3 regions of the Bacillus sp. P4_D3 genome follow, and region 3 is predicted to be linked to each of the others. Evidence: riboswitches for the same ligand, from Rfam matches in the RefSeq annotation. Region 3 holds a riboswitch; each other region holds the start of a gene.
What was found. A riboswitch is a leader RNA that binds a small molecule or an ion and turns the genes downstream of it on or off. The one in region 3 is predicted to bind S-adenosylmethionine.
Positions count from the first base shown of each region.

Region 1 (5,642 bases), on a different contig from region 3:
GTTCATCTGCAATAACGAGCTTCGGATGACATGCAAACGCAATTGCTAAACAAATACGCTGCCTCATACCTCCGCTCAACTGATACGGATATTGTTCAAAGCGTTTCTCTGCTTCATGTATCCCTAAATCATTTAGTAAGTTAACTGCAATTTCTTTTGCCTCTTTTTTCGATTTCTTTTCATGCTGCACAATTACTTCTGTAATTTGTCTTCCCACCTTCATCGTCGGATTTAAAGATGAAAGCGGGTCTTGAAAGATAAAGGAAATATCTTTCCCGCGAATTTGATTCCATTCTGATTCTTGTAAATCCGTTAATTCCTTTGATTGGAAAGATATATTTCCATCATCAATATGAATCGATTCTTGATTTAAGCCGATAATTGATTGTGCTGTAACACTTTTTCCTGAACCACTTTCTCCAACAAGTGCAACTATTTCACCTTCGTTAATAGAAAAGGAAACATGCTTCACAATTGCTTGCTTACTATTCTCTTTTTCAACGGCCAACGTTACGTTTTCTAAAGATAAGATTTGTGCCATGTTTTTTCTCCTTTCGATTACGTTTTACGATTTTCGGATCAATCGCATCTTGCAAACCATCACCAATCGCATTAAATGCGAACATGATTAGTGCAATCATGATTGCCGGGAAGAAAAGTTGCCACCATTCTCCGCTTAGTAATGTCCCGAGTGCATCGTTCGTCATCGTGCCCCAGCTCGCTGCTGGTGATTGTACTCCAAGTCCGATAAAACTTAAAAATGATTCTGAGAAAATAGCTGCTGGAATTGTAAATGATAAATTTACGATAATAATCCCTGTTAAGTTTGGAATTAAATGCCCATATATAATTTTCATATGAGGTGTACCTAATCGCTCTGCTGCGACAACAAATTCTCTTTGCTTTAAAGACAAGACTTGTGCTCTAATGAGACGTGCCATGCCAATCCATCCCGTTAACGCAAGGGCGATTATAATTGTAAAAAGTCCTGGTTTCATAACGATTAATAGTAAAATAACAATTAATAAATATGGGATACCGTATAACACTTCAATCCCTCTTATAATCCACTCATCAATTAACGTTCCAAGACGATTACGCCCTCTCACATATCCACTAAAACCTCCGATAAGTACACCAAGCCCTATATCAAGAGCTGCCGCTACCAATCCAACTGTTAATGAAATTTTCCCACCAGCCCAAGTACGCGCCCAAATATCTCTCCCTAAATCGTCTGTTCCGAACCAATGCTCACTACTAGGCGGTAAATTAGTTGCTTCTTTTACTTGTTCACTCGCAGTAAATGACGTTAAACTTTCGCCAATAAGCGAGAAAACAATAATTAGTAATAACGTCACTGCCCCTAAAACTGCTATAGGGTTTGATATAAACTTGCGAAACACTTCCTTTTTTCGGCTAATCGTTTGCTGATCTTTATTTATCGTTAATTCTTTTTTCTCTTCATTCGTTAATAACTGGTCATTAATTTCATAAGCCCCCATTTAAACATTCCCCTCCTTACGTAATAGAACGAATACGCGGATCAACAATACGATGAATGATATCTGTAATAAAAATACATACAATTAATAGCGAACTATAGAAAATGGTTGTTCCCATAATTACCGGATAATCTCGGTTAAAAATACTATCTACAAAATATTTTCCTAAACCAGGAATTGAAAAGATTTTTTCAATAATGAAAGTTCCTGTTAAAAGTCCAGCCATTAATGGGCCAACAAATGTAAGTACCGGAACAATTGCATTTCGAAGAGCATGTCTTATAATGATTTTCTTAATTGGTATACCTTTTGCTCTCGCTAGCTTAATATAATCACTCTGCAACACTTCAATCATATTAGAGCGAACAAATCTTGTAATAACTGCGATTGGCCCGAGCGCTAATGCGAAAGAAGGTAATACAGTATGCTCAAACGTTCCCCACGACGCCACTGGTAGTAATTCAAATTGGATGGCGAACACTTGTATAAATAGTGGCGCTAAAATAAAACTAGGAATAGAAATACCGAGAATCGCAAGCAAGCTCACACTATAATCAATCACTTTCCCATGATATAGCGCGGCAAATGTACCTGCGGCAATTCCGACTAACAATGAAATAACAAGTGCTTGTAAACCAATAATTGCCGATGGTCCAAAACCAGTTGTTATAATTTCCGATACACCTTGACCTGTTGATTGAACAGATTCACCAAAATCAAAATGAACTACCCCATCCAAATAAGCAACATACTGATTCCATAACGGTTCATCCAGGTGATACTTAGCTCTCATGTTTTGTATCACTTCTTCAGGAAAGATTTTCGCATCTGACGAAAATGGATCCCCTGGAATAATATGCATAATTAAAAATGTTACTGTCGTAATGACCCATAGCGTAAACACCATAACCGATAGTTTTTTAATAACATACACTTCGATAACCCCCTAAACAAATGAATTTACTTTGTTTTATTGACATATTTGTTCCTATTACTCCTTTTCCACTTCTTAAAACACAAAAAGCCTTGATCTTAAAAAATAAGATCAAGGCTTAATAAAACTATGCCCATCACTTATCTTTCAAGCCTTGCTTGCTGGAATTAGCACGGTGTTCTATTACAGAACCCGCTGCTGAGGTGTCATAGGGCCAGTCCCTCTACCTCTCTGGATAAGTAAATTGCTATATTATTATTTGGTTCAAATTGTATATTTTGAATTATAATTCTGAAAAAATGAAAAGTCAATCTAATTGGATATATTTAGAAAAATCAGTTTTTGATGGCATTATTTCTTAAAATCACTACTTTAACTTATAATAAAGGTAATTACTTTAAAGGAGTTATAAGATGGATCCCTTACTTCTGGCTACTATAGGATTGCCATTAACAATTGTCATACTCGTTATCATTGGTTTCTATAAACTCTTCATTAAAAAGAAACGTATCACTTCTTTTTATACACCCTTCGATAATATTACTGGACAAACAATTTCAGAATTTCACGAAGAGCAGAAGGTATTAGTATGCGAGGATGAAGACGGAGATGGTAAGAAGAAAAAATAACCTTGCGCATGCGCAAGGTTATTTTTTCGTTTCTGTTTGAAAACGTTTATAGTATGTCGATGCTGTTGAAAAATTAATTTCTATATCACGAATCAACGATGAATCTTCTTCTTTAGCTAACTTCTGTAATTTTTTCATCGCTTGTTCTGATTCATTTAAGAAACCAACATACATTTCATGTTCTTGTTCTTTCGACTTCGGTACATGAATTTCTTTACGCATATGATCTATATCTTCTAACATGCCCGTTGTTACATTTTGCACGTCTTCCTTAAATTTAGCATTAGTTATTTCCTTACCGCCCTTTTCTTTTGCCACTTCAAATAACTGTAACGCTTTATTAATTTCCTTGTTCATCTTCGCATCATACTTTTCATGTACCTCACGATACACTTTCGTATCTTCTGTCTGTTCAGTAGATTGCTCTACCTTTTCTTTCGGTTCCTTCGTATCTTTCGTGTCTTTATTTCCATTACATCCCGCTAGAAGGAGCATACCCCCAAGCATTGCAATACCGAAAACCTTCTTCATCTCTTATTCTCCTTTTATCTACATCTACTACGAATTACAGTTTCTCTTATCTCCACTTGTTTTATTATACCGAGAACGTCCTAAATTTTGCACTTAAGATGATCTCTTAATAAATATACACACATTTTTGTCACATTATCGTCACTTTATGCAAGTAACTTCACCACTCTACCTTACAAAACTGTAAGCACACATAGAGAACAAACCATGCTAGACTTACATATGCATAACGCAAGCGTAGTTAAGTTTTTAAGGAGAATCACCTATGTACAATACAATACCTTTTATGGGAGAAGATATTCGTGTCCTTATTCGTGAAAGATCACTTCATATTGAAAACACAGAAAACCTTCGCCGCGTATTAAAAAAGCAACATGCTCCATTTAAGTTAGCCCAATATTTAAAACAACAACATACAAATCAATTTCATACTGTGCTAAATATATCGGATAAATCATTAACAATCGAGATTATCGGTCATGTCTACATTGGAAATTTTGCAGATGTCTTAAAAGAAATTCCACGCATACCGAAGATTGCTCCTATTATCGTTGAGAGGGCATATAGAATTACAGATCATACTGATATTATTGACTGCGGGGAGAAAGAGGTCGACAGTAACCGCTGGGTATGGGATAAACTTGCTTTCTTATATGATGCGATCATGAATAATATGTATGAGTTATTTCAAAGAAATGAAAAAAAGAGCTGATTCAGAGAAATGTTTGAATCAGCTCTTTTTTGTTAAGCCTCTAAATTTTGTTTTTGTTGCAGTTCAAACTGCTGCTCACTTCTTTTTGCCATGAATAAATAGCATAACACAGCACCAATTTCACAAAGAGCTATAACAACACCCATAGGAAGTGCTGTATTACTTCCGCCAATACCTACTAGCGGTGCAACAAGCGCTCCTGAAATGAACTGTAATAAACCTAGTAAAGCTGATGCTGTTCCTGCTGCTTGTTTTTGATTTCTCATCGCTAACGAGAAGCCAGTTGTTGATACAACCCCAACACTTGATACAACGAGAAATAGCGAGCATAAAACACCGATTAGACCTATTCCTAATACGATTGTAAGTAGTAACGATAGACCGCCAACAGCCGCAATAACAATACCGGAAACAAATAATGTCTTCTCATTCACTTTCCCTGCTAAGCGGCCAGTAACTTGGCTAGCAATAATAATACCGATACCGTTAATTGCAAAGAACAAACTAAACTGTTGTGGTGATGCCCCGTATATATTTTGCAACACGAACGGTGAACCAGAAATATAAGCAAACATTGCAGCTGTTACTAATCCTTGCGACAATGCATAACCCATAAATAAACGATCTTTCAGAAGCTTTCCGTATGTCGCCAGCGTTCCCGACAAACCACCTGTCTCTCTTTCTTCAGGAGGTAATGTTTCACGTAATACGAAAGTAGATGATATTAGCATGAATACACTAATTGCTCCAAGAACGATAAAAACGCCGCGCCATGATGTGAACTGTAATAATTGCCCTCCAATAATCGGTGCCAAAATAGGTGCTGCTCCGTTTACTAGCATAAGCAGTGAGAAAAACTTCGTCATTTCAGAACCCGAATACATATCACGTACCATTGCACGTGATATAACGATACCAGCAGATCCTGAAGCACCTTGTAAGAAACGTAAAAGTACTAAACTCCAAATAGATGGTGCAACAGCACAAAGTAAAGAAGAAGCAACATAAATAATAAGAGCGATAATAAGAGGTTTGCGTCTTCCGTAAATGTCACTAATTGAACCAACAAATAACTGTCCCACTGAAAGCCCAAGCAGACAAGCAGTTAATGTAAGCTGCGCAAGGGATGCACTCGTTTGTAAATCATCCGTTAACTTTGGTAAAGAAGGCAAATACATATCAATAGATAATGGCCCAATTGCCGTAAGTGTCCCTAATACAAGAATCATCCATAACCTGTTTGTTTTTACAGGTTTATATACTTCGTGATTAACTTCATTCACTTTTTCCATTCACCCTTTCATATAACTACTTAACCGTAACAATTATAGTTA
Region 1 is NZ_JBFUIN010000013.1:18,692-24,333, forward strand. It holds gene AC1DTM_RS04525 (ABC transporter ATP-binding protein) at 1-541, opposite strand, end outside; gene AC1DTM_RS04530 (ABC transporter permease) at 498-1,502, opposite strand; gene AC1DTM_RS04535 (ABC transporter permease) at 1,519-2,436, opposite strand; SAM riboswitch class I at 2,574-2,678, opposite strand; gene AC1DTM_RS04540 (DUF3951 domain-containing protein) at 2,850-3,065, shown strand; gene AC1DTM_RS04545 (hypothetical protein) at 3,084-3,596, opposite strand; gene AC1DTM_RS04550 (hypothetical protein) at 3,862-4,308, shown strand; gene AC1DTM_RS04555 (multidrug effflux MFS transporter) at 4,341-5,600, opposite strand.
Region 1: it holds a riboswitch for S-adenosylmethionine, as region 3 does, so the genes downstream of both, AC1DTM_RS04535 (ABC transporter permease) here and mtnW (2,3-diketo-5-methylthiopentyl-1-phosphate enolase) in region 3, are expected to answer to the same signal.

Region 2 (5,642 bases), on a different contig from region 3:
AAAATGGGGAATTGAGTTATTAATTTTAAGTGTCGTTATTATTTGGGGGATTAACTATACGATTGCGAAATATGGACTTTTAGAATTTACGGCGATTGAGTTTACTGCAGTTCGAATGATGGCAGCAGCACCACTACTGTTATTACTTACGTTCTTTATCGAAAAGTCACTTTATATGGAGCGAAAAGATATACCAAGATTAATCATCGTTAGCACGGTAGGTATTGTACTGTATCAAACGTTATTTATGGAAACTGTACAATATACATCCGCTACAAATGCCTCTTTACTCATTTCTATTTCACCTATTTTTACAACTTTATTTGCGATTTTCTTGAAACAAGAAAAATTTTCTTCTCGAAAGTTAGTTGGTTCCATGATTGCCTTTATTGGTGCTACATTAGTTTTAGTAGCGGGGCATTCACTCGCTAGTTCTTTCTACGGAAATGGGATTGGACTTATTGCATCAATATGTTGGGGACTTTATCCCGTTTTAGCAGGACCGCTTATTAAAAAATACTCAGCATTACGTGTTACTGCATGGTCTACATTAGTTGGAGCGATTCCGCTCTTATTGTTAAGTGGTCCACATGTATTTGTCATGCCATTTCACATTACACACGGAATGACACTATTTGCTTTACTATATTCTATTTTCTTTGTAACAGTATTCGGTTTAGTGATGTGGTATGTTGGTGTTCAAAAAATTGGTGCGTCACATACGATGGTATATATGTATATAACACCGCTTGTAGCTGTTTTATTTGCAGCTGTATGGGCAAATGAATATGTATCGTTTCAACAAATAATCGGTGGAATTATCATTTTCTTCGGTCTATGGTTTGTGAAATCGGAGAAAATAGAAGCGCACTCTACCGTACAAGAACCTATATCAAAATAGGAAAGCAGATTACCTATGATCTGCTTTCCTATTTTTTTATTTTTGGTAAAAAGATGAGAAACAAGATAGCAGTAATAAGTGGAATTAAATTTAAAAATGGAATACGGAAGAGTGTAATAAGAATAATACCTGGAAGAAGAACACCGAGGACAGCATAGAAAATACTATGTCTTTTCGTGTACCAATACAAGGAAAGTCCAATAAGTGCAGGGACAATGAGGTGAATGAGAGCCATTAAAAAATAAACCATTAGACGCCCCCTTTATTTTTGTGCTTATTACATCATATCCGTATGTTCATAGATTGATATCACTTTTTTCATAAATGGACGAAAAATGTTTGGAAAAACGTCACATTTATGAGGGATTCTACATTATAAATCTTGTATAATATTATTTTCTAAAAGCATTTTAACAACATAAACATACAGTTTATGTTGTTTTTAATTTGAATGAAATAGATTTTAAGTAGCATGGACTCGAAAGAAATGAGTTATATAGCTTTGGTTGGATAGATAAAAACTATTGAAGGGGAGTACAACATGATTAGTATGTCATTAAGGTCGTTTAAAATTCAATCGTATTATCTACTAGGTATTCTGTTATTAGGCTGGATGTTAACACCGTTTTCAGCACATTTTCTAGGTGCAGGAATTGGACTTATTGTAAGCATGTATTGTGTTTGGATTTTAGGAAGGCGTATCGAAAAACTTGGAGATAGTATCGTAAAGAAGACAAAAGCGCCGACGCTTGGTATGTTTAACCGCTTTGCAGCTGCCATTTTGGGTGCTATTATTATGTACGAAATTGAGCATCATATGGTAATGTGGGCATTTGCAGTAGGGATTCTGGGTGGTTATTTCTTAATCGTTGTGAATTTAGGGTATTATAGTATGAAGGATGAAGAAGAATTAATAAAGGGCTAAAAGGGCTTCTTTTTTAGATGGAATAGAGGATCCGGCGGTGGATAGTACAACAGGAAGCGTAACTTTGTATAAAATATAGGTTTCCGCTTCCAATAAGTTAATATGAAATCACTTAGTAGTATGACTCTTAGGTTCTTTAAAAAAGTTGGATACAATACAACAAACTATTCCGATAATTAGAATAATGTATTTTATCGTTTCACTTGTATGCTCAAATAAATTAACGTTAAGCATCACAAGTCCCCAAAACATTTGAATCGCTCCATAACTGAATAAAATTTTTCCTGTACGAGAAAAATTTTTCATAGGCCTCACCCTTTCCTGTATATGTAAATTATATCATGGGAAACTACAAACGAATGATTATAAAATGAATTTTCTGTAAATTTATGGGTATTGGTATGCGATAGATGAAGAGATTAAAGTTTCACTTTATATAAGATATAGAAAGAAGCTTACGTTTTTAACGTAAGCTTCTTTTTTATGTAAGTGTGTGTAACCGTTAAGCCGCATTGGGTTTTGTCGGTGAGTACGCGGAACTTTACGGTTACACGACACTTATTCATATGAGTAAAAGGGTTATTCCAACAGAAAATTTGTAATTAAGCGATTGGACCGCCTAAGTTAATAATAGCTTCAGAAACGCTATCGAATTTTTTGAAGTTTTCTTTAAATTCGTTTGCAAGCTCAATTGCTTTCGCTTTGTAAGCATCTTTATCAGCCCAAGTTTGTTCAGGCATTAATACTTCGTCAGGTACACCTGGAACGTGACAAGGTACTTCAAGGCCAAAGATGTCGTGTTTTGCAGTTTCAGCTTTAGCAAGTTCACCGCTTAGTGCTGCTTGAATCATTGCACGAGTGTAACCTAAGTTCATACGTTTACCAACACCGTATTCGCCACCAGTCCAGCCAGTGTTTACTAAGAATACTTTTGCATTATGTTTCTCGATTTTTTCACCAAGCATTTCAGCATAACGGGATGCATCAAGCGGTAAGAATGGTGAACCGAAGCAAGTAGAGAATGTAGCTTGCGGAGATGTAACACCGCGCTCTGTTCCTGCTAGTTTACTAGTGTAACCGCTTAAGAAGTGGTACATAGCTTGCTCTTTTGATAACTTACTGATTGGAGGCAATACGCCAGATGCATCAGCAGTTAAGAAAATAATTGTATTTGGATGTCCTGCAACACTTGGCAGTACGATATTGTCAATCGCATGCATAGGGTATGCAGCACGTGTATTTTCTGTTAAAGTAGTATCGTTATAGTCGGCGATGCGTGTTTGACCGTCAATGACAACGTTTTCTAAAACGGAACCAAATTTGATTGCATCGAAGATTTGTGGCTCTTTCTCATGAGAAAGGTTTACACATTTTGCATAGCAACCGCCTTCAATATTGAATACACCGTTATCAGACCAACCGTGCTCATCGTCACCAATTAATTTACGGTTTGGATCAGCAGATAATGTTGTTTTGCCTGTTCCAGATAAACCGAAGAATAGTGCTACGTCGCCTTCTTCGCCTACGTTTGAAGAGCAGTGCATAGAAAGAATGTCTTGTTCAGGTAGTAAGAAGTTCATAATAGAGAAGATTGATTTTTTCATTTCTCCAGCGTATTCTGTACCACCGATTAGTACGATACGTTTTTCGAATGAAACCATAATGAATGCTTCAGAATTTGTACCGTCAATTGCTGGATCTGCTTTGAAGTTTGGTGCAGAAACAATTGTGAACTCTGATTCGTGAGTTGCTAATTCGTCTTCATTTGGACGAATAAATAATTGATGTACGAACAAATTATGCCATGCATATTCGTTAACAACTTGAATTGGTAGGCGATAGTTGCGATCAGCGCCAGCAAATCCTTTGAAGATGAATAACTCTTCTTTTTCTTTTAAGTATTCTAAAACTTTTATATATAATTTATTAAAATGTTCTTCAGAGATCGGTTGGTTCACGGCTCCCCAAGCAATTTTGTCAGCAACCGATGCTTCCTTCACAATAAATTTATCTTTAGGAGAACGTCCTGTGTATTTTCCTGTTGAAGCAGAAACGGCACCAGTAGAAGTTAATTTCCCTTCGTTTCGCATTAATACTTTTTCCACTAATTGCGGAACACTTAATTGAATCTGTGCATTGCTTCCGTTCAATAATTCATGTAAACCAATTTGGACATTCACAGTACTCATATTTATATACCATCCTTTTCATTTAATGAAATATTTCTCGTAATCCCCATCAAGAGTATAACACAATTATATAAATAATGTATACTATTTATTTATTTTTGTTTGTGTGAATGTATCATTTCCTTATTAATATTTCATTCTATGCGTATTGAGAAAAACTTTCAGGAAAATGTGAATATTAATTGACAAATGAATATCATTTCTTTAGTATAGGTTGGGACGGATACTCTCTTATCCCGAGCTGGCGGAGGGACAGGCCCGATGAAGCCCAGCAACCTCACTTGTAGTGGTAAATACAGGTGAATAGGTGCTAAAACCTGTGCGAGGCTAACGGTCTCGAACGATAAGAGCAAAGGGCAAAAAGCAGTATGCAAGTAGCAAATTAAACCTTTCCTCTATGTTAAGTAGGAAAGGTTTTTCTGTATGCTTGTGTGGGAGAATAAATGTATGTCGCAGTTTGTGGCAAATTAAGGATGAGTTCCGTACAATATATACAATTACTGTAGGGAGGTTTACCACATGACAAAAAAACGTCATCTGTTCACATCTGAGTCTGTAACTGAAGGACATCCAGATAAAATTTGTGACCAAATTTCTGATTCAATTTTAGATGCGATCTTAGCAAAGGACGCAAATGCACGTGTAGCTTGTGAAACAACTGTAACAACTGGTTTAGTATTGGTAGCGGGGGAAATTACGACTTCTACTTACGTAGATATTCCAAAAATCGTTCGTGAAACAATTCAAGGCATTGGTTACACACGCGCAAAATATGGATTCGATGCAGAAACTTGTGCAGTTTTAACATCTATCGATGAGCAATCTGCTGACATCGCTATGGGTGTTGACCAAGCGCTAGAAGCACGCGAAGGTCTAATGACTGACGCTGAGATTGAGGCAATTGGTGCAGGAGACCAAGGTTTAATGTTTGGCTTCGCATGTAATGAAACACAAGAATTAATGCCACTTCCAATCTCGCTTGCTCACAAATTAGCTCGTCGTTTAACTGAAGTACGTAAAGATGACACATTATCATACTTACGTCCGGATGGAAAAACGCAAGTTACAGTTGAGTATGATGAAAATGGTAAACCTGTACGTGTGGATACAATTGTAATTTCTACACAGCATCATCCAGATGTTACATGGGAAGAAATCGATCGCGATTTAAAAGAACATGTAATTAAAGCTGTAGTTCCAGCAGAATTAATGGATGGAGAAACGAAATTCTTCATTAACCCAACTGGCCGCTTCGTAATTGGTGGACCACAAGGTGATGCTGGTTTAACAGGACGTAAAATCATCGTTGATACTTACGGTGGATACGCTCGCCACGGTGGCGGTGCATTCTCTGGTAAAGATGCAACGAAAGTTGACCGTTCAGCAGCATATGCAGCTCGTTATGTTGCGAAAAACATCGTAGCAGCTGGTCTTGCTGACAAAGCAGAAGTACAACTTGCATACGCAATCGGCGTAGCGCAACCAGTATCAATTTCAGTTGATACATTTGGCACTGGTAAAGTATCTGAAGACGTACTAGTGGAACTAGTTCGTAACAACTTCGATCTTCGCCCAGCTGGTATTATTAAAATGCTAGACTTACGTCGCCCAATTTACAAACAAACAG
Region 2 is NZ_JBFUIN010000022.1:16,447-22,088, forward strand. It holds gene AC1DTM_RS06235 (DMT family transporter) at 1-901, shown strand, start outside; gene AC1DTM_RS06240 (hypothetical protein) at 930-1,151, opposite strand; gene AC1DTM_RS06245 (ATP synthase subunit I) at 1,443-1,826, shown strand; gene AC1DTM_RS06250 (hypothetical protein) at 1,935-2,132, opposite strand; gene pckA (phosphoenolpyruvate carboxykinase (ATP)) at 2,429-4,015, opposite strand; SAM riboswitch class I at 4,244-4,365, shown strand; gene metK (methionine adenosyltransferase) at 4,535-5,642, shown strand, end outside.
Region 2: it holds a riboswitch for S-adenosylmethionine, as region 3 does, so the genes downstream of both, metK (methionine adenosyltransferase) here and mtnW (2,3-diketo-5-methylthiopentyl-1-phosphate enolase) in region 3, are expected to answer to the same signal.

Region 3 (4,025 bases):
CTTTGCCACTTGCTGTAATAAGAAAAGTAAGGGGATCATGACTGACTTTTATAGAAATATTTCCACTTGTTGCTGGAAACCAATTCCGAGTTGTTAATTCTTTTTTTATTTCACTTAAGTCATACCATTGACGAAAAAGTTGTTTCATGATTTCACCTCCAACAAATGTTGTAATTCGACTTGAATATCGTGAAATGTGTTAAAGGATATATAAGCAATATGATTTTCTTCACATTTTGTAATAAGGAAGTCACGGGCAAATACTTTATCTGCTTGTTTTGCTGCTTGTAAATCAGTAATGGAATCTCCTATCACAATATGAAAATCATCTTTAGAGCTTAGTTTCCGAATTAATGATGATTTACAGAGACCACAACTATGCTGACATTGCTCGTCACAAGGGTGCGGCCATTTAACTTCAACAAATTCTCCTGAAAAGTCAGTTGCATTACAATAAATTTGTTCTTTAGGGATTATTTCTTGTAAGAGTGGATAGACGAAGAAATCCATTCCACCTGATATAACGTAAAAGGAAATGTTATTTTCATTAATAAATTGTATGAATTCATGAAAACCTGTACGGATTTCAGCAGTTTCTTGTAAAAACTGAATAATATCATCGTGTAGATTAATAGGTATTAATCGAAATAATTGAGAAACACCTTCTTGAATAGAAAGTTCTTGCGATAAAATTTTTTGCTTTATTTCCTCTGCTGCTGGTGGTGCGAATTTTTCCATAATGGACATGATATTATCGTTATTTGTAATCGTACCATCGAAATCACAAAATACTTGAATACTCATAATTTCACCTCATGAGAAGGATTTCCCCATATTTGTAGTGCGCTATGCAAATTTATTTCATCCACTTCATGGAGTGGTTTACCTTGTAAAGTAGCTTCAATTGCAGCACGGAAAGCTTTGCCACCACCTTGAGCTCCATTTGGATGCCCATGAATCCCGCCACCGGCATTAATAACAACATCCTTACCAAAATCTCGTAGAATAAAGGGAACGAAACCAGGATGAATTCCAGCAGATGGAACAGAAAAACTTTTCTTGAAATAGTGGTCTTCCTCAGTTAATGCTTCTGTAATGAGAAGAGCTTCCTCTTTTTCTAATGCAACGTTGCCGTATGGTGATGGGAATAAAGAGAAATCAGCACCAGCGTAACGTAGTAATTTTCCAAGTAGTAATGGAGAAGAGAACCCGTATAGTTTCGATGACGAATATGCGCCACTTACAGCAGGGTGTGCCATAATAGGAATTGGAATTTCCTCGTCTTCTACAAGTGATTGCAGTACATCTAATCCATAAGAAAATACATTAAATAAAAGAATGTCTGCTCCAGCTACCACCGCACGTTTCGCGTTCTCTTTTAAATCATAAGTTCGCCCTGTTAAATTTACTGCGTATAAAGTTTTATGTCCGTAAGTTTCGTATACAGATTGTAAAACTTCTTTCCCAGATTCAATTCTTTTTGTAAGTGGTGTTAATGAGTTTTCGAATAAAATTTCATCATCTTTTACAATATCTACGCCTCCAATTGCCTGATCGCGTAGTTGAGTTTTTAAATATCCAATATTCCGTCCTATCATCCCTTTAAAAATACTCATTAGAAGAGGGCGATCTTGAACTTGTAACAGGTTTCGAATGCCTTCGATTCCAAATTTTGGTCCAGGAAACTGTTTCTTTAATTCGTCTGAGAATGTTAAATCAATTAGTTTAATTTCTCCATCTAACGAAAGTTTTCCAAATGTTGTTGTCAAAATGGCTGGTAAGTCGGGGCTAAAGTTCAGCGATGGATAATGAATTTTAATGAGTCCACGTGATACTTTTTTGCCAAGGTAAGAGTTAATATGTTCTTGTTCGTCTAACGCTTCAATATGAATGACATTGCCTTTATGTTGTTTTAATTGTTCTTGTAATAAGTGTGGCAAATGAGTCCAAGAGCCAATTGTTAAACCAATTGCAATTTGTTCCGCTTTCTTTTCTAAGTTGTGAGAATCATCGTGGATTAAATATGTCGCTATAATTCCGCTCATTGTTATAACCTCCTAGTTAAATAAAAAAACCTCTCAGCTAAGGAGAGGTTTTTTTACAACCAGCTCCTTATCTGTCAGCGTAACGCTGCGAGAATTAGCACCGTGTCTACAATTGTAGATCGGTTGCCGGGTTTCGTCGGGCTCGTCCCTCCACCTGCTCTTGATAAGAAGTATTTAGAAATGTTTAAATTTTTAAGATAACTGAATTTTGTCAGATATTTTTTATGTTGTCAATGACTTTTTGAAAAAATTTAATTTATCAATTCGATTAATTGCTTCTCGTAATCTATCTTCTGTATGCAAGAGACCAACACGGACATACCCTTCGCCGTGCTCACCAAATCCAACACCAGGAGCAACTGCAACGTGTGCTTTTTCTAGCAAAATATCAGAAAATTGCTCAGATGTATATCCTTCTGGTACAGGAAGCCATGCAAAGAATGATCCGGTTGGAATATCTACATTCCAACCAATTGAGTGACAAGCTGAAATAAGAGCATTTCTCCGAGATTCATAACTATTAACAAGATCTACCACACAAGACTGCGAGCCTAATAGTGCTTCGCGGGCAGCATCTTGAACTGCACCAAAAATACTAACATACATATGATCTTGCAATAGGTTAATTGTTTCGATGACACTTTCATTCCCCACTGCAAAAGCAATACGCCAGCCAGCCATATTGAAAGTTTTTGATAAAGTGTAAATTTCAATTCCTGTATCTTTGGCGCCGTCTGCTTGCAAGAAACTAACAGGCTTTTGACCATCAAATCCGATAGCACCGTAAGCAAAATCATGAACAACTAATATATTATGTTTACTAGCAAAATGAATGGTTTCATCAAAGAATTCTTTTGATGCAGTAGCACCGGTAGGATTATTAGGATAGTTTAAAAACATTAACTTGGATTTCTTGGCAATAGAGTCATCAATTTTTGTATAATCTGGTAAAAAATTATTTTCTGCAATAAGCGGCATTGTTTCAAAGTGCGCTTTTGCTAAAGCAACTCCGGATAAATAATCTGGATAGCCTGGATCTGGAACGAGAATGGTATCACCAGGGTTTGTAAAACAAATTGGTAATTCTACTAATCCAGCCTTTCCACCAAACAAAATAGCAACTTCAGTTTTTGGATTTACTACTACATCATATTCACGTTGATAGAATGTTGCCACGGCTTCTTTTAAGCTTTCATGTCCGCGAAATGGCGGATATTTATGATGAATGGCCTTTTCAGCAGCATCTTGTAAAGCTTTTACGATATGCTGTGGTGTTGGTTGATCTGGATTACCTTGACCTAGATTAATAACATCGTGACCAGCTGCAACGACTTTGTTAACTTTTGCAACAAGTGAAGCGAAAAATTGTGTCGGCAATGATGTTACTACTTCGGAAGGTTGAAAATTTTTCATACTTTTCACCTCTTTTGAAAGTTGTTACAATTCTAGTGACAAATGATATAATCTTTCCAGTATTTTGTAAAGAAAAAATTAGGAATGGGGCGGACAAAATGAAAGTCGCATGTATTCAAATGGATATTGTCTTTGGTGATGTAGAAAAAAATATTGAGAACGCTAAAAATAAAATAAGCGAAGCGATGAAAGAAAGACCAGATGTTATCGTCTTACCAGAATTATGGACAACAGGATATGATTTAACAAGACTTTCTGAAATTGCAGATAGGGATGGATTGGAAACGAAAGAAAAGTTGAAAGAATGGTCGAAACAATATGGTGTACATATTGTTGGTGGTTCCATAGCGAAGCAAACAGAGCAAGGTGTTACAAATACAATGTATGTTGTAAACAATGAAGGGAATCTAGTCAATGAATATAGTAAAGTACATTTATTTCAGCTTATGGATGAACATAAATATTTAGTAGCTGGTAATGAGACAGGTGAATTTAAGCTAGATGATGTAGAGTGCGCTGGCACAATTTGCTATGATATTCGTTTTCCGGAGTGGATGCGTGTTCATA
Region 3 is NZ_JBFUIN010000114.1:4,192-8,216, reverse strand. It holds gene AC1DTM_RS13755 (methylthioribulose 1-phosphate dehydratase) at 1-148, opposite strand, end outside; gene AC1DTM_RS13750 (2-hydroxy-3-keto-5-methylthiopentenyl-1-phosphate phosphatase) at 145-804, opposite strand; gene mtnW (2,3-diketo-5-methylthiopentyl-1-phosphate enolase) at 801-2,045, opposite strand; SAM riboswitch class I at 2,110-2,215, opposite strand; gene AC1DTM_RS13740 (pyridoxal phosphate-dependent aminotransferase) at 2,268-3,458, opposite strand; gene AC1DTM_RS13735 (carbon-nitrogen family hydrolase) at 3,473-4,025, shown strand, end outside.